One region of the Aquitalea sp. FJL05 genome, then DNA from elsewhere that is predicted to be linked to it. Evidence: predicted binding sites of a transcription regulator. Region 1 holds the regulator's gene; the other holds the start of a gene.
The links. The regulator NrdR, encoded in region 1, represses ribonucleotide reductase genes. The targets are predictions, from matches to a motif close to AAANACNATATATNGTNTTT.
Positions count from the first base shown of each region.

Region 2: a site for NrdR is predicted at 3,131-3,150, ahead of DBR44_RS00135 (ribonucleoside-diphosphate reductase subunit alpha). Genes of this name have one in related genera too.

Region 1 is NZ_QAJS01000006.1:103,856-114,279, reverse strand. Features, by position in the region: gene lgt (prolipoprotein diacylglyceryl transferase) at 1-850, opposite strand, end outside; gene ilvD (dihydroxy-acid dehydratase) at 1,049-2,902, shown strand; gene DBR44_RS05300 (nuclear transport factor 2 family protein) at 2,987-3,373, shown strand; gene yfcF (glutathione transferase) at 3,398-4,036, shown strand; gene DBR44_RS05290 (hypothetical protein) at 4,786-5,892, shown strand; gene glyA (serine hydroxymethyltransferase) at 5,988-7,235, shown strand; gene nrdR (transcriptional regulator NrdR) at 7,385-7,843, shown strand; gene ribD (bifunctional diaminohydroxyphosphoribosylaminopyrimidine deaminase/5-amino-6-(5-phosphoribosylamino)uracil reductase RibD) at 7,947-9,056, shown strand; gene DBR44_RS05270 (hypothetical protein) at 9,228-9,959, shown strand; gene DBR44_RS05265 (carboxypeptidase M32) at 10,046-10,424, shown strand, end outside.
Region 2 is NZ_QAJS01000001.1:19,368-29,791, reverse strand. Features, by position in the region: gene DBR44_RS00155 (P-II family nitrogen regulator) at 1-54, shown strand, start outside; gene DBR44_RS00150 (outer membrane protein assembly factor BamD) at 140-931, opposite strand; gene rluD (23S rRNA pseudouridine(1911/1915/1917) synthase RluD) at 930-2,030, shown strand; gene pgeF (peptidoglycan editing factor PgeF) at 2,017-2,775, shown strand; gene DBR44_RS00135 (ribonucleoside-diphosphate reductase subunit alpha) at 3,255-6,128, shown strand; gene DBR44_RS00130 (hypothetical protein) at 6,411-6,803, shown strand; gene DBR44_RS00125 (hypothetical protein) at 6,877-7,149, shown strand; gene DBR44_RS00120 (ribonucleotide-diphosphate reductase subunit beta) at 7,168-8,250, shown strand; gene DBR44_RS00115 (hypothetical protein) at 8,463-9,410, shown strand; gene DBR44_RS00110 (hypothetical protein) at 9,558-10,394, opposite strand; gene DBR44_RS00105 (YaiO family outer membrane beta-barrel protein) at 10,391-10,424, opposite strand, start outside.

The DNA of each region.
Region 1 (10,424 bases):
AGCGTGGCTGGCGCTTGCCGAACAACAGCAGCAAAGCCACGCCGATGACGATCATCGGCAGGCTCAGCCACTGGCCCATGCTGATGGTGTAGGAGTGGCCAAAAATCCCGGCATCCGGGTTGCGGAAAAACTCGCTGACAAAACGCGCCAGACCGTAACCAATCAGGAACACCGCCGACACCTGGCCACGGGCGCGCGGCTTGCTGCTGTAGATCCACAGCACGGCAAACAGGGCGATGCCTTCCAGCAAAAACTCATACAGCTGCGAGGGATGGCGCGGCAGCGCGCCGTACTGCATCAGCATGTTCAGCAGGTCGGACGAAGTCTGGCCCTCGGCCAGATCATTGGCCCTGGCGGAAGGGAAGAGCATGGCCCACGGCAGGTCGGGGCTGGCCACGCGGCCCCACAGCTCGCCATTGATGAAGTTGCCGATACGCCCGGCCGCCAGCCCCAGTGGTACCAGCGGGGCGATGAAGTCGGTCAGCTCCCAGAAGCTGCGCTGCTGTTTGCGGGCAAACAGCGCCATGCCTATCAGGACCCCCAGGAAACCGCCGTGGAAGGACATGCCACCCTTCCACACCATGAAGATTTCCGCCGGATGGCTGAAGTAATAGGCAGGCTCGTAAAACAGCACCTCGCCCAGCCGGCCGCCGATGACCACGCCGAGCACGCCATACATCAGCAGGTCATCCAGCAGTTTTGCGGTAAGAAAAGCATGGCCCTGGCGGATGCGGTAATTGCCCAGCAGCAGGAACAGGCCAAAGCCCAGCAGGTACATCAGGCCATACCAGTGAATGGCCAGCGGGCCCAGGTGAATGGCGACGGGGTCAAACTGCGGATGAACGATCATTTGTCAGGTCGGTGCGTTTGCGGTAAAAGAATATGGACGAAATTATACGGAATGCGTTCCGCCGCGTCCTGTCATTACCGTGACAGAATGTGGCCAGCCCGATCCTGCGGCACCCCGGAGAGGGCAGACCTGCCTGCAACACAGGCACGGTCAGCGGCAATGTGCTCTGCAAGCATCTGATCATCAAGGAAACAAGACATGCCCCAATACCGTTCCAAAACCTCTACCGCCGGTCGCAACATGGCGGGTGCCCGCGCCCTGTGGCGCGCCACCGGCATGAAAGACGAGGATTTTGGCAAGCCCATCATCGCCATCGCCAACAGTTTCACCCAGTTTGTGCCCGGTCATGTCCACCTGCACAATATGGGGCAGTTGGTTGCACGTGAAATCGAACGCGCCGGCGGTGTGGCCAAGGAATTCAACACCATCGCCATCGATGACGGCATCGCCATGGGCCATGGCGGCATGCTGTACAGCCTGCCCAGCCGCGACCTGATCGCCGACAGCGTGGAATACATGGTGAATGCCCACTGTGCGGACGCGCTGGTGTGCATCTCCAACTGCGACAAGATCACCCCCGGCATGCTGATGGCCGCCATGCGCCTGAACATCCCGGTGATCTTCGTCTCCGGCGGCCCGATGGAAGCCGGCAAGGTGCAGTGGGGCAACGACATCCGCAAGCTCGACCTGGTCGACGCCATGGTGGAAGCGGCCAACAGCGCCATTTCCAATGAAGACGTGGAACGGGTGGAGCGCTCGGCCTGCCCGACCTGCGGTTCCTGCTCCGGCATGTTTACCGCCAACTCGATGAACTGTCTGACCGAGGCACTGGGTTTGTCGCTGCCGGGTAACGGCAGCCTGGTGGCCACCCATGCCGACCGCAAGGAGCTGTTCCTGCGCGCCGGCCGCATGATCGTTGACATCACCAAGCGTTATTACGAGCAGGACGACGCCAGTGTGCTGCCGCGTGCCATCGGCACCAAGCAGGCCTTTGAAAACGCCATGAGCCTGGACGTGGCCATGGGCGGTTCCACCAATACCGTGCTGCACCTGCTGGCTGCTGCCAGCGAAGCGGGTGTCGACTTCAAGATGGCCGACATCGACCGCATTTCGCGCTCGGTGCCCTGCCTGTCCAAGGTGGCCCCGGCCACACAGAAATATCATATGGAAGATGTGCACCGCGCCGGTGGCGTGGTGGCCATTCTGTCCGAGCTGGACCGTGCTGGCCTGATCCACCGCGATGTGCCCACCATCCATAGCAAGACGCTGGCCGAGGGGCTGGAAGCCTGGGACATCATGCGCCATGGCGAAGACAGCGAAGCCCGCCGCTTCTACCGTGCCGCACCGGGTGGCGTGCCGACCACCATCGCCTTCTCGCAATCCATGCGCTATCCCGGCGTGGATGATGACCGTGCCGAGGGCTGCATCCGCGACAAGGCCAATGCCTACTCGCAGGATGGCGGCCTGGCCGTGCTCTACGGCAATATCGCCGAGCGTGGCTGTATCGTGAAAACCGCCGGTGTGGATGACTCCATCCTCAAGTTCACCGGTCGTGCCCGCATCTTTGAAAGCCAGGATGACGCCGTTGCCGCCATTCTGGATGACCAGATCGTAGCCGGTGATGTGGTGGTGATCCGCTATGAAGGCCCGAAGGGTGGCCCGGGCATGCAGGAAATGCTCTATCCCACCAGCTATCTCAAGTCCAAGGGCATGGGCAAGGCCTGCGCCCTGCTGACCGATGGCCGTTTCTCCGGTGGCACTTCCGGCCTGTCCATTGGCCATGTGTCGCCAGAGGCAGCCGAAGGCGGTGCGATTGGTCTGGTGGAAGAGGGCGACACCATCGAGATCGACATCCCCAACCGCGGCATCCGTCTGGCCATCAGCGACGAGGCACTGGCTGCCCGCCGCGCCGCCATGGAAGCCTGTGGCCGCGATGCCTGGAAGCCGGTTGATCGCCAGCGCCCGGTCAGCGCCGCCCTGCGTGCCTACGCCGCCATGACGACCAGCGCGGATACCGGTGCAGTGCGCGACGTGACCCAGGTAGAAAAATAAGCGGACTGCCCGCTACATTGGACAGAAACGGCAGCCACGGCTGCCGTTTTTTTAGCGCCAACCACTAACAGGAAAATACCCGGCATGGCCGAAACACTGCATTCATCCCCGGAAATGGTAGTCCAGCAACAGCTGGATGCCTATAACGCGCATGATCTGGAGGCCTGGCTGGCTACCTATGCGGCAGATGCCTGTCAGTATCAGCACCCGGCCACCTTGCTGGCACGTGGTCATGCCGAGATTCGCCAGCGAGCCATCGCCCGTTTCGCCGAGCCCGATCTGCATGCGCAGCTGCTGCATCGTCAGGTACTGGGTCAGGTGGTGATTGACCACGAAATGGTCAGGCGCAATTTTGCCGAAGGCCCAGGCTATATCGAGCTGCTGTGCCTGTATACCGTGGAAGAAGGCAAGATAAGCAGCGCCAGCTTTGTCGCGGGGCCTGTGCAACTAGACCAGGCCCAACCTGCTTGACGCCACCGCCGGAGGAGATCACCGATGAACAGCCACGCTGCACTGCATCTTACCGTTGATGCCCAGTACTGCAGCCCGTATGCCATGTCGGTGTATGTGGCGCTGCAGGAAAAGCAGCTGCCCTTTACCCTGTCGACGCTGGATCTGGATGCCGGGGCCAACCATGCGCCGGCCTATGCCTTCAGCTCGCTGACCGCACGGGTTCCCGCCCTGCAGCATGGAGATTTTGTGCTGAGTGAATCCACTGCCATCACCGAGTATCTGCAGGACAACTTCACCGGTCCGGCGCTGTATCCGCAGCAGGCCCAGGACAAGGCGCGGGCGCGGCAAATCCAGGCCTGGTTGCGCAGTGATTTGCTGGCACTCAGACAAGAGCGCGACACGCTGGTGGTGTTTTATCGGCCTGTGAGCAAGCCCTTGTCGGATAGCGGCCAGCGCGCCGCCCACAAGCTGCTGCGTGTCGCCGAACAGTTGCTGTTGCCGGGGCGAGATCATCTGTTTGCGCAATGGAGTATTGTCGATGTGGATCTGTCGCTGATGCTCAACCGTCTGCGGCTCAATGGCGACGCCCTGCCGCAGCGGCTGGCAGACTATGCGGCCTTGCAGTGGCAGCGGCCATCCGTACGGCAGTGGCTGGAGCTGGAGCGTCCGGCGCTGGCCTAATGGTGCGCAGCAGGCGTGCTGTGTACTGCTTGCCACATGCGGGAAATGCGCTGTGTGGAATTTTCTACAAGTCAGAACTTAATTTCTTTGCCTCAGTCTCAACATTTCCAGTTTGGTCCCCAGGCTGGATTCCCCGATCAACAGCGCAATTCCCGCTGTTTTACCTTGCTAGCTCAGCAAGACCGAACATTTCCGCATGTTCGGTTTTTCTTTTTTGTCACAATTTGAACTTGTATACAGTGTATGTTTCATTTGCTGCAGCAGATTGCGCAAATTCGAACATGCCAATGTGCATTCCAATGTCCTGGCATCGCAGTGGCTTTGCGCGTGTGCAGTGTGGGGCATGACAGGGCCGTCATGGCTGCCAGCGTGATTCTTAATAAGAAGGGGAATAGTATCGCCAGTATAAAAAATCTTTAATAACATTGTGTTATGTAGATTTTTCCTGGGCTTGGCTGACGAATGGACAAAAAAATGCGCGGTGCCGTGAGGCCCGCGCCAAGTCTACAAAGGAGAAATAGAGGAGAAACTATCAAGAAGCAATTGCTGCATCTCAACGAGTACGGATTATCCGGATGTCGCGCTCGGGTGTCAACATCCGTATTTTCGAAAAGCTAAAAAATATCCGTTTCTGTCGCTAATTAGCACATGCTTATGTTTGAAAGTGAAAGTCAAGCGCTTGCTTGGTGAGCCGGGTGCGGCTGATTGTGCGACAATATGGCCTTTCCCGATTTCAGCAGGATGACATGATGTCGCAGCCGCTTCTCACTCTTCCGGACCCGCGCCAGTACCACCCGCCGGTGTCGCTGACCAATATGCTGATCCACAACGCGCTGTCGGTGCAAAACGCCACGAGCGATGCCGACCGCGAGCTGTGGTTTGTCGCCATTCGCGATGCCATGGCGCAAATGCTGCAGCGTGGCGAATTGCTCTCCATTTCGGTCGCATTGGCGATGGTGCCGTCGCAAGACACTTATAAGATTGTCTGGGATGCGTTGCGTGCTGCGGTGGAACAGCCGGATGGCCGTCGTGCTCACCTGTTTGCCCTGCCGCTGGTGCTGGTGGCTGGCAGCAAGAATCAGGCGACGCTGCCGGCGCAGATTGCTGATGAAGATGGCCTGAATGCCTTGTTGCGCCAGCACGGCGTGCTGAGTTCGGACGGCGAGGCCCGCGTGTTCGGCCAGCTCTTGCATCCGGACAGTGTGGTGGCCATGGATGCGGCCAAGCTCTACCGCCTGACCCGCGAACTGGATTCGGCTGCCCCCCTGGCTGGCGAAGCGCTGGAGGGTGCGGCCATTACCCTGAAGGAAGAGGGCGTATTCCTGCGCTACCTGCTGGGTGTGGCGATTCAGCAGCCGGGCGATGCCGCACCGGTCCAGCTGGGAGGTGCCGTGGGAGCCTGGGGCATGCTCTTGATGAAATTCCTGGGCGAGCAGCTGCACACCGATGGCGTGACGCTGTTCCCCATCGCCCGTCCGCCCCTGCCGGTGATGCAGGCGCTGGTGGCTGGCAATTTCGCCCGTTTCGAGGTGGCTTTGCAGGTATTTGCCAGCAGCCAGATCCGTCGTTTGCGCGAGCTGTCGAAAGACCCGGTGGCGATTCTGTCCGCTCATGATAACGGTGAGCTGCATATCACGCTGTCGGCCGAAGGCGACGAGCGTAACTGGGAAGCCTTTGTCTGGCCGCTGGCGGCCATGGACAATGTGGCACTGATTGAATCGAACTTCCGCGAACTGATGGCGGAATGCCGGGTGCGCGATGTGCATGTGCTGCCGGCGGTTTACCCGGAAAGTCGTGATGGCATTCCGCTGTTCTTTACCGCAGACGACTTGCCGCAGTTGAACGGGCAGGCCTGAAGCGGCGCTGGTAAAAACGCTTCATGTGAAAATGTTTCAGAGGGCGATTCGTGTAGAATGGCCTCATCGTTAACCCTTTGATGGAAGAGTCAAAGATGTTTGCAGCTGACCAGACGATTGCCAAGTTCGACCCGGAATTGGCCGCCGCTATCAAGGCCGAGTGCCAACGCCAGGAAGATCATATTGAACTGATCGCTTCCGAAAACTATACCAGCCCCGCAGTCATGGAAGCCCAGGGCTCCCAGCTGACCAACAAGTACGCCGAAGGCTACCCGGCCAAGCGTTTCTACGGTGGCTGTGAACACGTGGATGTGGTCGAGCAACTGGCCATCGACCGTGTGAAGCAACTGTTCGGTGCCGAATACGCCAACGTGCAGCCGCACTCCGGCAGCCAGGCCAACCAGGCGGTGTACTTCTCCATCCTGAAACCAGGCGATACCGTAATGGGCATGAACCTGGGCCATGGTGGTCACCTGACCCACGGCTCCCCGGCCAACCTGTCCGGCAAGATGTTCAACATCGTGGCCTACGGTCTGAACGAGCAGGAAGAAATCGACTACGACGACATGGAACGCGTAGCGATGGAAACCAAGCCCAAGCTGATCATTGGCGGTGCTTCTGCCTACGCCCTGCGCTTCGATTTCGAACGCATGGGTCAGATCGCCAAGAAGTGCGGTGCTTACTTCATGGTCGACATGGCGCACTATGCCGGCCTGATCGCCGCTGGTGTGTACCCGAATCCGGTGCCGTACGCCGACTTCGTGACCTCCACCACCCACAAGACCCTGCGTGGTCCGCGTGGCGGCATCATCCTGGCCAAGGCCGAGTTCGAGAAGAGCATCAACAGCAACGTCTTCCCGACCCTGCAGGGCGGCCCGCTGATGCATGTGATTGCCGGCAAGGCCATCGCTTTCAAGGAAGCGCTGCAACCGGAATTCAAGGTGTATCAGGAACAAGTGCTGAAGAACGCCGATGCCATGGCCCGTGCCCTGGCCGAGCGCGGTCTGCGCATCATCTCCGGTCGTACCGAAAGCCATGTCTTCCTGGTGGACCTACGTCCCAAGGGCCTGACCGGCAAGGCTGCCGACGCGCTGCTGGGCCGTGGTCACATCACGGTCAACAAGAACGCCATTCCGAATGACCCGGAAAGCCCGTTCGTGACCTCCGGCATCCGTATCGGTTCGCCGGCCATCACCACCCGTGGCTTCAAGGAAGCCGAGGCGGTCATGGTGGCTAATCTGGTTGCCGATGTACTGGATAATCCGACTGACGATGCAGCCATCGCCCGTGTTGCCGAACAAGCAACCGCGCTGTGCCACCGTTTCCCGGTTTACGCCAAGTAAGCGCAACACTGATTGCCAGAAAGGCAGCCTGTGGGCTGCCTTTTTTCTTATCTGCGGCAAATCAAGGCGGCTTTACTGTTGCAGGCATTAACCTGTCTGATCTTTGCTGATACCATCAGACCTCATCAAACATACTGGATTGACACGTCATGAAATGTCCTTTCTGTGGCAATGCCGATACTCAGGTCATCGACTCCAGAGTCAGCGAGGACGGTGCCAGCATTCGTCGCCGTCGTCGTTGCCTGGCCTGCGAAAAGCGCTTCACGACATTTGAAACCGCTGATGTGCGCATGCCGCAGGTGGTGAAATCCGGCGGCCATCGTTCCGAGTTCGATATCGAGAAGGTGCGCACCAGTTTCCTGCGCGCCCTGCACAAGCGTCCGGTGCCTACTGCACTGGTAGATGATGCCATCGACCGCATCTGTCACAAGCTGCTGCAACTGGGCGAGCGCGAAGTCTCCAGCCGCCAGATCGGCGAAATGGTGATGAACGAACTGGCCAAACTGGACAAGGTCGCCTACGTGCGTTTTGCCTCGGTTTATCGCAGCTTCCAGGATATCTCCGAGTTTTCCGACGCCATCAAGGAAATCCAGAAGTCCAATCATTGAACAAGGACAGGCCAGCCCGCTGCGGCGGGCCTGTTTTCCGTTGCCGGTCGCTGGCGCTATACGGCGTGGCGCGGCCATACTCATTCCGCTGGAAGGTTGCTTGATGTCGTCGTTTTCCCCGCAAGATCATGTGTTCATGCAGCAGGCCCTGCGCCTGGCCGAAGCCGCAACCCGCCGTGCCGCACCCAATCCCGGCGTAGGTTGTGTACTGGTACGTGATGGCCAGATCATCGGTGAAGGGGCAACCTTGCAGGTCGGTGGGGATCATGCCGAAATTCAGGCAATCAAGGATTGTCTGGCGCGCGGTAACACCCCTCGCGGCGCTACCGCCTACGTGACACTGGAACCCTGCAGTCATCACGGCCGCACCCCGCCTTGTGCCGAACGGCTGATACAGGAAGGGTTGGCGCGGGTGGTGGCGGCCATGGTCGATCCTTACCATGAAGTGTCCGGCCGCGGCCTGGCCATGCTGCGTGCAGCCGGCATCGATGCCCGTGCCGGACTGCTGGAAACCGAGGCGCGCCGGGTGCATCGCGGTTTTCTGTCGCGGGTGGAGCGCCAACGCCCCTGGGTCACGCTGAAAGCAGCGGCCACGCTGGATGGCAAGACGGCCTTGCTCAATGGCAAAAGCCAATGGATTACCGGCCCGGCGGCCCGTCATGATGTGCAAAAGCTGCGCGCCCGCCACTGTGCCATCCTCACCGGTAGCGGTACGGTACTGGTCGACAATCCGCAGCTGACGGTACGCGATTTCATCCTGCCGCAGCAGCCCTTGCGCGTGGTGCTGGATAGCCGGCTGGTCACCCCGCCGGATCGGCGCATATTCCATGGTGGCAATACCCTGCTGGTCACCAGCAGTGCCGACCTGGCCCGTCATCAGCCTTATCTGCAGCGTGGTGCCGAGCTGATGGTGCTGCCGGAAGATGCCGGTCATGCCAATCTGCCGATGTTGATGCGCCATCTGGCTGAGCGCGGCATCAATGAATTGATGATAGAAGCGGGTGCTGGTCTGAACGGTGCCCTGGTGCGGGCTGGTCTGGTTGACGAAGCCATTCTGTATCTCGCTCCAGCGCTGGTCGGCAGTACGGCACAGGGCCTGTTTGCCTGGCCGGCGCTGGAAGACCTTGCCGACAAGCAGCAGGTAAAAATTCAGGATGTACGCATGGTAGGGGCGGATATCCGCATCAACATGACATTTGCCGCGCCTCTGTGACCCGCACAGGCAAGGCTGCAGCGGATATCAGGCTGGCTGAACAGGCTGGCTTGTTCCACAATGAAGCAGTGTATTCATTGCTCCGGCTGCCGCCTGGCACGGGTGTGGTGAAACACAAGACTGGCGGTAGCCGCCAGTATCGGCCTGGGCTGCTAGCATGAGTAGACAACAATGACTGACTCAGCCTCATCACTTCCCGCCATGGACACGGTCGGCTTGCAGCAGGCGCTGGATGCCTATCTGCGCCTTATCATGCGCCAGGGGGCGGCCGAACAGGTGCTGGACGAGCGGCGGCAATTGCTGGATCAACTGCTGCCACTATTGGAAGGGGTAACACGCGATGCCCATTCCTTCCGGCGCGTGGTGGAGCGCTTTGTCGGCAGCTGTGCCGTGATCGACCGCGTCACGGCGTTAACCTGCGCGCGCGAGTTCTATTATTTCTGGCTGGGTGATGTGAAAAAGCTGGTGGAAATTACCGCCCGCTCCGGCTTTACCACGCGCAATGTCCGGCTGGAGATGGCCGACTCACTGGCCTCGCTGCTGGAGCGCATGCAGCGCCAGGGCTTCGATGCCTTTCCGCCCTCGCTGGAAATCTATCTGGGCAAACTGTTCGAGGATGGCATGGCGGAAGCCGACATTCACGAACGCGAAATGCTGCTCAAGGGCATGCTGTTCCTGCTGTCCGGGCAACCTTACCGGCCAGACAGCTTCCGCATGGTGGTCGATGCCATGCTGTTGCACCTGAACGATAGCCGCAACAAAAAAGCCTTCGTGCAACTGGCGCGCGAATACTTCTACTATTGGCTGTCTTTCCCGCCGGCGCACGAACGTATACATCTGGCAGAGGAGGCAGCTCAACCCATCAGCCTGCTCCAGCCGGGCAGTACCACGCGCCAGCGCTGAGCGCACACCACTTTTGCTGTCCCCGGCTGGATTTGCCGGGCAGCGGCGTGGCATCATGCTCCCACTCATCTCTTGCAGGAGCACGCATGTCCCAGCCTTCGGCCTACCAGTCCCTCGTTGCCAGCTTTACCCGGCTTTACCGTTACGAACATCTTTCCGCCATGGTCAGCTGGGATCAGGCCACCATGATGCCGCCCAAGGGGAATGACGCGCGGGCCGCGGCGCAGGCCGAGCTGGATGTGCTGATGCACGCCACCCTGACCGACCCCGCACTGGCCGAGCAATTGCAGCGGACTGAGCAGGAAGACCTCAGCCTGCAAGAGCGCGCCAGCCTGCGCGAAATGCGCCGGGAATGGCAACGTGCCAATCTGCTGCCCGCCACGCTGGTGGAGGCACAAGCACTGGCAGGGGCGCGTTGCGAACATGCCTGGCGCAGCCAGCGCACAGCCAATGACTGGGCTGGAT
Region 2 (10,424 bases), on a different contig from region 1:
GTGGAACAGGTCGTGCGCATCCGTACCGGCGAAACCAACGAAGACGCGATTTGATCAGCGCCCTGCTGCCGGCCTGGCTGGCAGCAGGCAAAGAAAAAGGCCGCAAACGCGGCCTTTTCAGCTGACTGCATGGTGGGAATTATTTCCACACCTTCCACCAAGGCATTTCCTCGACTGTCCACGGCTGGGACAGATAGGCGCTCTTGGGGTAGTTCAGGGCCAGCACGCGCTTGGCATCGCTGCTGAGCTGAGTCATGCCCAGCTTGTCGTAGGCGGTCACCATCAGCGCCAGCGCTTCTTCCGGATACTTGGTGTTGGAATACTCTTTCACCACACCCTGGGCGCGGTTGGCGGCGGCCAGGTAGGCGGTGCGCTTCATGTAGTAACGGGCCACGTGCATTTCACTGCCGCCCAGCGCATCCACCAAACGATCCATCTTTGCCAGCGCATCCGCACTATACTTGCTGCCGGGGAAACGGCTGGTCAGTTCGCGGAAAGCCAGGAATGATTCGCGGGCGGCCTTGGGGTCGCGCTCGCTCATGTCCTGACCAGCCCATTTCGACAACATGCCCTGGTCGTCGTTGTAATACACCAGGCCCTTGAGGTAGTACATGTAATCCACATTCGGGTGAGCCGGATGCAGCTTGATAAAGCGGTCGGCAGCGGCGATCGCCAGCTCCGGTTCATTGTCCTTGTAATGGGTATAGGCCAGGTCCATTTCGGCCTGCTGGGCGTAGCGACCATAGGGGTAGCGCGCTTCCAGCGTTTCGTACAGCTTGACAGCACGGGTATAATTACCGCTATTCAGTTCATCCCGAGCTTCCGAGTAGAGCTTTTCCACGGTCCAGCCGCGCGTTTCGTCGTAGGTTTCCGTGGTTGCACAACCGGCAAGCCCCATCACCAACATTGCTGCTACAACGTATCTTTTCATGACCGATCCTTACTTTGACTCGGAGGATTATAGCGATATCTCGGAAAACGAGGTATCTGCTCGACAACAGCTGGAGGTTCCGCTCTCTTTGGGTAGCGAACGCCTCGACGCAGCTCTTGCCAAACTCCTCCCCGATTACTCCCGCAGCCGCCTGACCCAATGGATCAAGGATGGCCATGTTCTGGTGGACGGCAAAGTCGTCCCCCCGAAAACCAGACTGCTGGGTGGCGAAAAGCTGGACGTTACCATTGTTCAGTCAAATGAAGAAATGGCTTTCCAGCCGGAAGCCATGGATTTGCCCATTGTTTACGAAGATGAACACATCCTGGTGGTGAACAAACCGGCCGGCCTGGTAGTGCATCCGGCCAGCGGCAACTGGACCGGCACCCTGCTCAACGGCCTGCTGCACCACTGCCCGTCGCTGGCGCATGTGCCGCGCGCCGGCATCGTGCACCGGCTGGACAAGGATACCAGCGGCCTGATGGTGGTCGCCAAGACCCTGCCGGCGCAAACCGAGCTGGTGCGCCAAATGCAGGCACGCAGCGTCAAGCGCATTTATCGCGCCATTGCCGATGGCATCGTCCCCTTCGACGGCACCATCAACACGCTGATCGGCCGCGATCCGCACAACCGCCTGCGCATGGCCGTGCTGAAGTTTGGTGGCAAGACCGCCATCACCCACGTGCGGGTGCTGGAACGTTACGACGCCCACTCCTATATCGAGTGCAAGCTGGAAACCGGTCGTACCCACCAGATTCGCGTACACATGAAGGAAGCGCGCCACCCGCTGGCCGGCGACCAGCTGTACGGCAACCCGCGCCACAAGATGGACGAAGACATCGCTGCCGTGGTGAAAGGCTTTGGTCGTCAGGCCTTGCATGCCTACAAGCTGGCGCTGATCCACCCGGCCACCGGCGAAGAGCGTAGCTGGCAAGCCCCGCTGCCGGACGACTTCCGCTTCCTGCTGGACACCCTGCGTGGTGAAAGCGGCGAACGCATGGAACAGGCCACGCCGCTTGCCGAAGAGTGGCACGAAGACGAGGACGATGATGACGAAGACGACGACGGCGACATCGAGGTCATCTATGTCCGTGACTGAAGCCGGCAACAACCCGCTGCTGCAGGCCGACTGGCCTGCTCCGGCTGCCGTGCGCACCCTGCTCACCACCCGCCAGGGTGGTGTCAGCCAGCCACCCTACGACAGCTTCAACCTGGGCACCCACGTGGGAGACCAGCCGGAAGCCGTTGCCGCCAACCGCGAACAGCTGCGCCTGCTGCTGCCGGACGAACCCGCCTGGCTCAACCAGGTACATGGCATCAATGTGGTGGACGCGGCCGACATCGGCGAAACCCTGCTGGATGCCGACGCCAGCGTCAGCCGCCAGCCGGGCAAGGTGTGCGTGGTGATGACAGCAGACTGCCTGCCGGTCTTGCTGTGTGACGACGCCGGCAGCGTGGTCGCCGCCGCCCATGCTGGCTGGCGCGGGCTGTGCGATGGCGTGCTGGAAGCTGCTGTCAGCGCCACCGGCGCGGCACCTGCCACGCTGATGGCCTGGCTGGGACCGGCCATCGGCCCGGATGCATTTGAAGTTGGCGCAGAAGTCCGCGCCGCCTTCATTGCCTGCGACGCAGCCGCCGCCACGGCCTTCACCGATATTGGCGAGGGCAAGTATCTGGCCGACATCTACCAGCTGGCGCGCCAGCGCCTGGCCGCTGCTGGCGTCAGCCGGGTCTATGGTGGCGACTTCTGCACCGTCATCGAGCGCGAGCGTTTCTTCTCCTATCGCCGCGACGGGGTAACCGGGCGCATGGCCAGCCTGATCTGGCTAGAGCCACAAGACTGACCCTGCCCCAGTGACAACGGCAGCCCCTGCACTTTATGGTGCGGCGGCCGCCGTTTTTCTTTGCCGCCCGCCCGGTCACTTGCCGCTCTCCATGAACTGTCATCGAATTTTCATGCCAATAGCGTAGCAGACACGCAACAGCGGCAAAACACCAGATGTTGTGGCAGACACGCATCACCCCCCAGAAGCTTGTCTTTATTGGATTTCCTGCCGGCACCAAAAGCAGGCAAGCCTGCCCCAAAAAATTCCTATCACCCTGCAAGCCTTATCTGGCGCGGATTTCGCATTTTCCGAGCGCTGTCAAGACTTGCTCCATCGCGCCGAGAACACTAGAATTTGGGCCAATCAAGCAGTGCAAACATATATATTGTGTTTATTCACAAGGCACGCACAGCTTTTCAACAGACTTGTCCACAGCCCTGCCCGGCCTGCCACCCAGGCCGCAGCGCAACAGACGCAAACCACCCAAAGAGGGCAATATGCAACTGACCACCTTTGAAGGGCAAACCGCCGCCGAGCTCGGCCGTGCCGCAGCCCCCCAGGCCGACTTCAGCCACTACAAGACCATTCGCCGCAATGGTGCCGTAGTGGCATTCGAGCCGGTCAAGATCTCCATCGCCATGACCAAGGCATTCCTGGCCGTGATGGGGCATCAGGGCGCTACGTCCGCCAGCATCCGCGAAAAGGTAGCCCAACTGACCGAGCAGGTGGTCAACGCCCTGATGCGCCGCAAGCCGGAAGGCGGCGCCATTCATATCGAAGACATCCAGGACCAGGTTGAACTGTCGCTGATGCGCTTTGGCGAGCACGATGTGGCCCGCGCCTACGTGCTGTACCGCGAACAGCGCTCACAAGAGCGTGCTGCCCGTGGCGAAGCCCTGACCCAGATCCAGATCAACGTCATCCGCAAGGATGGCCGCAAGCTGCCGCTGGACATTGCCCGCCTGCGCGCCGGTATTGAATCTGCCGCCCAGGGCCTGGCCGGCATCGGCATCGACGCCATCCTGTCGGAAACCCTGAAAAACATTTACGACGGCGTGCCGCTGGACGAAGTCAACAAGTCCGCCATTCTGGCTGCCCGTTCCATGATCGAGCAGGACCCGGCCTACGACTACGTCACCGCCCGCCTGCTGATGGACAGCATCCGCCTGGAAATCCTGGATGAATCGGTCAGCCAGGAAGAAATGGCCGAGCGCTATGCGGAATACTTCCCGCAATTCATCAAGAAAGGCATTCAGGCCGAACTGCTGGACGAACGCCTGGCCGAGTACGACCTGAAAAAACTGGGTGCCGCCCTGGACGCCAAGCGCGACCTGAAATTCGGCTACCTGGGCCTGCAAACCCTGTTCGACCGCTATTTCCTGCACATCGACGGCACCCGCATCGAAATGCCGCAGGCTTTCTACATGCGCGTCGCCATGGGCCTGGCCCTGAACGAAGTGAACCGCGAAGCCCGCGCCATCGAGTTCTACAATGTACTGTCCAGCTTCGACTTCATGTCGTCCACCCCCACCCTGTTCAACTCCGGCACCCGTCGCAGCCAGCTGTCCAGCTGCTACCTGACCACCATTGCCGATGACCTGGACGGCATTTACGAAGGCCTGAAGGAAAACGCCCTGCTGTCCAAGTTTGCAGGCGGCCTGGGTAACGACTGGACCCCGGTGCGCGCCATGGGCTCCCACATCAAGGGCACCAACGGCAAATCGCAAGGTATCGTGCCCTTCCTGAAAGTGGTCAACGACACCGCCGTGGCCGTCAACCAGGGTGGCAAGCGCAAGGGCGCCGTGTGTGCCTACCTGGAAACCTGGCACGCCGACGTGGAAGAATTCCTCGAACTGCGCAAGAACACCGGTGACGACCGCCGCCGCACCCACGACATGAACACCGCCAACTGGATTCCGGACCTGTTCATGAAGCGTGTGATGGAAGGCGCGGAATGGAGCCTGTTCTCGCCGTCGGAAGTGCCTGATCTGCACGAACTGTATGGCTCGGCCTTCGAAAAGCGCTACCAGCACTACGAAGCCATGGGCGAACGCGGCGAAATGAAGGTTTACAAGCGCATCCCGGCCCTCAGCCTGTGGCGCAAGATGCTGACCATGCTGTTTGAAACCGGCCACCCGTGGGTCACTTTCAAAGACCCGTGCAATATCCGCAGCCCGCAGCAGCACATGGGCGTGGTTCACAGCTCCAACCTGTGCACCGAAATCACCCTGAACACCAATGACGACGAAATCGCCGTATGCAATCTGGGTTCGGTCAACCTGGCAGCCCACATGGGCGCTGATGGCAAGCTGGACGCAGAAAAACTGCAACGCACCATCCGCATCGCCCTGCGCATGCTGGACAACGTCATCGACATCAACTTCTACCCGGTGAAGAAGGCGCGCAATTCCAACCTGAAACACCGTCCGGTTGGCATGGGCATCATGGGCTTCCAGGACTGCCTGCACATGAAGCGCGTACCGTACGCTTCGCAGGAAGCCGTGGAATTTGCCGACGAATCCATGGAAATGGTCGCCTACTACGCCTACTGGGCTGGCACCGAGCTGGCCGAAGAACGCGGCCGCTATCCGTCGTACAAGGGCAGCCTGTGGGACCGTGGCCTGCTGCCGCAAGACAGCATCAACCTGCTGGCAGCCGAACGCGGCGGCTATCTGGAAATGGACCGCACCGAGCGCCTGGACTGGAACGCCCTGCGCGAACGCATCAAGCAGCACGGCATGCGCAACTCCAACACCCTGGCCATCGCCCCGACCGCAACCATCGCCAACATCATTGGCGTGTCTGCCTCCATCGAGCCGACCTACCAGAACCTGTTTGTGAAATCCAACCTGTCCGGCGAATTCACCGTCACCAACGAATACCTGGTGCGCGACCTGAAGAAAGCCGGCCTGTGGGATGAAGTGATGGTAGCCGACCTCAAGTACTTCGACGGCAGCCTGGGCCGCATCGACCGCATCCCGGCCGACCTGAAAGCCATCTACGCCACCGCTTTTGAAGTGGACCCGAAATGGCTGGTGGAAGCGGCATCGCGTCGCCAGAAGTGGATCGACCAGGCCCAGTCGCTCAACCTGTACATGGCTGGTGCATCCGGCAAGAAGCTGGACGACCTGTACAAGCTGGCCTGGATTCGTGGCGTGAAAACCACCTACTACCTGCGCACCCTGGCAGCCTCCAGCGCCGAGAAATCCACCGGCAAGGGCGGCGAGCTGAATTCCGTGGCCAGCGGCCTGAACCCGGCCTACAACGCTGCAGCCGAACAAGCCGCTCCGGCAGTCGAGGTGGACAACACCCCGGCCACCGACGCCAAATTCTGCAGCATTGACAATCCAGACTGCGAAGCTTGCCAATAAGGCAAGCAAGCAGGATGGGCTGATGCGCAGCAACAATCCGGACGGCACCGGAGCAAAGCGACGGTGTCCAGCCCGCAGGGCGCGTGAAGCCTGCCAGTAAGCAGGCAAACAAGACGGATTGACGCGAAGCAAACTGGCCACTCACCCGGCCAGCCCATTTCCAAACCGCTTGCCCGCAGGCGGTTTCCGAATGGGGAAGTGTAAAAGCAAACAAAGGCGCAGCCAGCATGGCCAGCCCTTATCTGAACAAAGCCGACAAGGCCTTAACAATCAGAGATGCCCATGACACTTCAGGAATTTTTTAACCGTTACAGCCAGGCCTACTCGGCACTGGATGCGCGCGCGGTTTCGGCCATGTTCACCCGGCCCTTCACCGCCGTACACCACGGCCAGATTGCCACCTTTGGCATTAACGACGAAGAAACGCTGTACCAGACCACGCTAGGCATTCTCGAGTACTACCGCGCCCAGGGCGTCACCAGTGCCAGCTGCTATCTGGCCGAAGTGCTGCCTTTCGGCAGCGACCTGGCCACCGTCAAGGTGCGCTGGACCGCCCGCCGCCACAATGCCGAGCCGTGGATGTTTGCCACCGGCTACCACCTGAAACGCGAACACGGCGAATGGCGCATCTACGGCCTGGCGCAGTTTGAAGAACACAGTCATCCGGCCCATTAAGCCGGACAGGCTTCTCAAGCCGGCTGGCCGCAGCCGGTTTCGGAAGACCGAACCAACACACGGGGAGTACGGCATGAGCACCACCCTATTCTGCAGCGCCAGCCGCGCAGCGCAGCATCCGGAACAAGACCGCTTTCGCAAGCTGGGCCTGGTACTGGTCGACCTGCCGCAGCCGCTGCGCGACACGCCGGCCACGCCCCGTACCGCCATCCGCATCATGCGCCAGAGCGCCATGCAGCTGGAACAAGCGCCCTGTCAGCCCGACAGCGCCACCAGCACGCATGCCCTGCCCGGCGCGCAATACCAGATCCAGTCGGCCGCCCCACAGGGCGTAGCCGGCAAATAAACACGGAGAATGCAAAACATGTTGAGCTTTGACGATACCCCGGTACAAAAACCGGCCGTTCCCTCCAGCAACGATAGCCAGACCGGCGGCCGCGTAAACGCCGTCGACAAGAAAGTCATCAACGGCACCACCGACGTCAACCAGCTGGTACCGTTCAAGCACAAATGGGCCTGGGAAAAATACCTCGCCCAGTGCGCCAACCACTGGATGCCGCAAGAAGTGAACATGCAGCGCGACATCGAACAGTGGAAAACCGGCCAACTGTCCGAAGACGAAATGCGCATCGTCAAGCGCAACCTAGGCTTCTTCGTTACCGCCGACAGCCTGGCCGCCAACAACATCGTGCTGGGCACCTATCGCCAGATCACCAGCCCGGAATGCCGCCAATACCTGCTGCGCCAGGCGTTTGACGAAGCCATCCACACCCACGCCTACCAGTACATCGTGGAAAGCCTGGGCCTGGACGAAGGCGAAGTATTCAACGCCTACAACGAAATCAAGTCCATCCGTGACAAGGATGAATTCCTGATTCCGTTTATCAATGTACTGTGCGACCCGGCCTTCAAGACCGGCACCCTGGAAAACGACCAGAAACTGCTGCGTTCGCTGATCGTGTTTGCCTGCATCATGGAAGGCCTGTTCTTCTACGTCGGCTTCGTGCAAATCCTGGCACTGGGCCGTCAGAACAAGATGACCGGCGCTGCCGAGCAGTACCAGTACATCCTGCGTGACGAATCCAGCCACTGCAATTTCGGTATCGACCTGATCAACACCATCAAGCTGGAAAACCCGCAACTGTGGACCGACAGCTTCAAGGCCGAAATCGTCGAGCTGTTCAAACAGGCCGTGGAACTGGAATACGCCTACGCCGAAGACACCATGCCGCGTGGCGTGCTGGGCCTGAACGCCAGCATGTTCAAGGAATACCTGCGCTTTATCGCCAACCGTCGCATGCAGCAGATTGGTCTGGATCAGCTGTTCCCGGGCGTGAACAACCCCTTCCCGTGGATGAGCGAGATGATTGACTTGAAGAAGGAGAAGAACTTCTTTGAGACGCGGGTAACGGAGTATCAGACTGGCGGGGCGTTGAGCTGGGATTAATCTCGATGTCATAAATCGGAAAGGTTGAAATTTGCAATCTTGAATTTCAGCTATAATGCAAAAAATCTTCCCGTAAAAAAGCCCTGCAAGTGCAGGGCTTTTTTACAAGCAAAATACTACAAGTAATTTTATAGCAGGAAAACCAAATGTAATAATGATTACAGCCATTAACAATCTCACCACAAAGCCCGATTCACAAAGGAGACCAGCAGATGGATGCAACACATGAAAGAAAAGAAGCGATTGCACCAAAATTAATCATTGACACGGACTTGTTAAAAAAGATCGCATCAAGCTTTAATGGCCTACCGATTACAATGGGACCGGATGGGGAAATGCTATCACCTGGCATTGTGGACCTACTTGATGTCGACAACACCACTTCTCACTGGACACCCTATGACGAGCGCACTCGCATGCTGGTGCTTGCTGTCGAAGCTTGCCGTGACATCACGTTTTACGCAGAACAATTAATTGACACTAAGGTACGACGGAGAGCCATGAGGGCAGTCACTGTACCAGTATGCAAACTCATGGATGGTACAGCGCTTCTGCTAACGAGGATGAATGACGTAACTTCTCGCGACACCCGTAATCGGTGGCCAATCACAGATCAAAAAACATACAACGAAATAGCAAAGCGTCTAAGAAAAAAACATCTACAGGGTCCTATCCGCTGGGTTCGCAACAAAATTGGAGCACACCTTGATGCCGAAGCTTTTACGGTGGGTACAGAGTATCTTCATTTAGATGCAATTATAGCTGCCTTTGGAGATTGCCTAGTATTACTAACATTGTCGATGAACTATCCATCAAGTTGGTTCAGTTGGATCCGCCACATCGGGACATCCCCTGATGGGCATCAGCGAATCATAGAAACAATGTTTGAATATCCGATATGCATTCGTTGGATCACCGACATAAATGGACATCCTCTTGGTTTAAGCAGTGCCATTTTAGCTCAAGACCCCAGACACGAACTTCAAGATCAAATACTAGAAGCCATTAATTTATACAACAAGCTAGTAAAAGCAACTGAAACAAAACTTCCACTCATCACAACAAACCAAAAAGACATTGACACTGAATTATTTCAGAGCGACGCAGAAGGCAATAAAATTCTTAAAAGAATAAAAATATTTCACCCCTCTGACAATTAAAATTCATTGAATGATTAATTCGCAAAGCACTTAGTAAAATTTAGAATATCTAAAAAATAAAAACCAAATCGCGGGTCTCGCCCTGCTGGCAGCATCCGCGCAGCGGATTCGGGACCTGAATCACAAGGCTGCGGGGAAGATGGTCGCTTATGGCTCGCCCATGCCCACGCCGGCCAAACCAGCACTGTCAGTTGGCCGACACGCCCAACTCATCACCCAGCCATATAGCGCGATCAACATCATCACCTCCACCATCAAGCTACCCAAAATGAAGATTAATGGCATGAACAATAGCGAGCCAAAGTGCAGCGCCAGCGCTGCGGCAAAATAATGCAGCGGTGCTTCCACACAGAGATATCCCATTGAAAACAGGGTCAGCAGCAGCTTGTGCCAGGTGGGCTTGTCGAGAATGTAAAAGGTGAGCGCGTGTATCCATGGCACCAGCAATAACAGGGCCAGCACAAATTCCAGGCAGGAGTGGTGATAGTCGGATAGCGAATGGCTGAACGCCGCCGGCATCACGCAGAAATACAGGCAAGAACAACCCTGGATAATGGCGAGCAACCGCAGTAAATAACGTGCGGGCATGCGCTCCTGGCTAATGACGAAAGACAGCAGCAGCAAGAGCAAGGCGGCCAGCGCATTGCCCCAGCACTGCCAGAACGATGGGGTAGAAGAAGACAGCTCCAGCCAGGGTAGTGCCAAAGGCCGCATCCACCCTTGCTGCACCCGCAAGGCGGACACATCAGCTATCCCCCCGGTCAGCGCAATACTCCAGCGCGTCAGTGCAAACCATAGCCCGGTGATGTTGGGTAGCAGCTTGAGCGTTACCAGATTGCATAGCAATGGCAAGCCGATGATCCAGGTCCAGCGTGTGCGGCTGAAATGCTCGATACGCATGGCGCGGTGCATCCTGATAAGGCCACCGCCATGCCCTGTGTGGCGCATGGATTTCAGCAAGTCCAGACGTTGCTGCGTATTCATGGCAGATCCCAGAATACGGCCGTGGTCAGC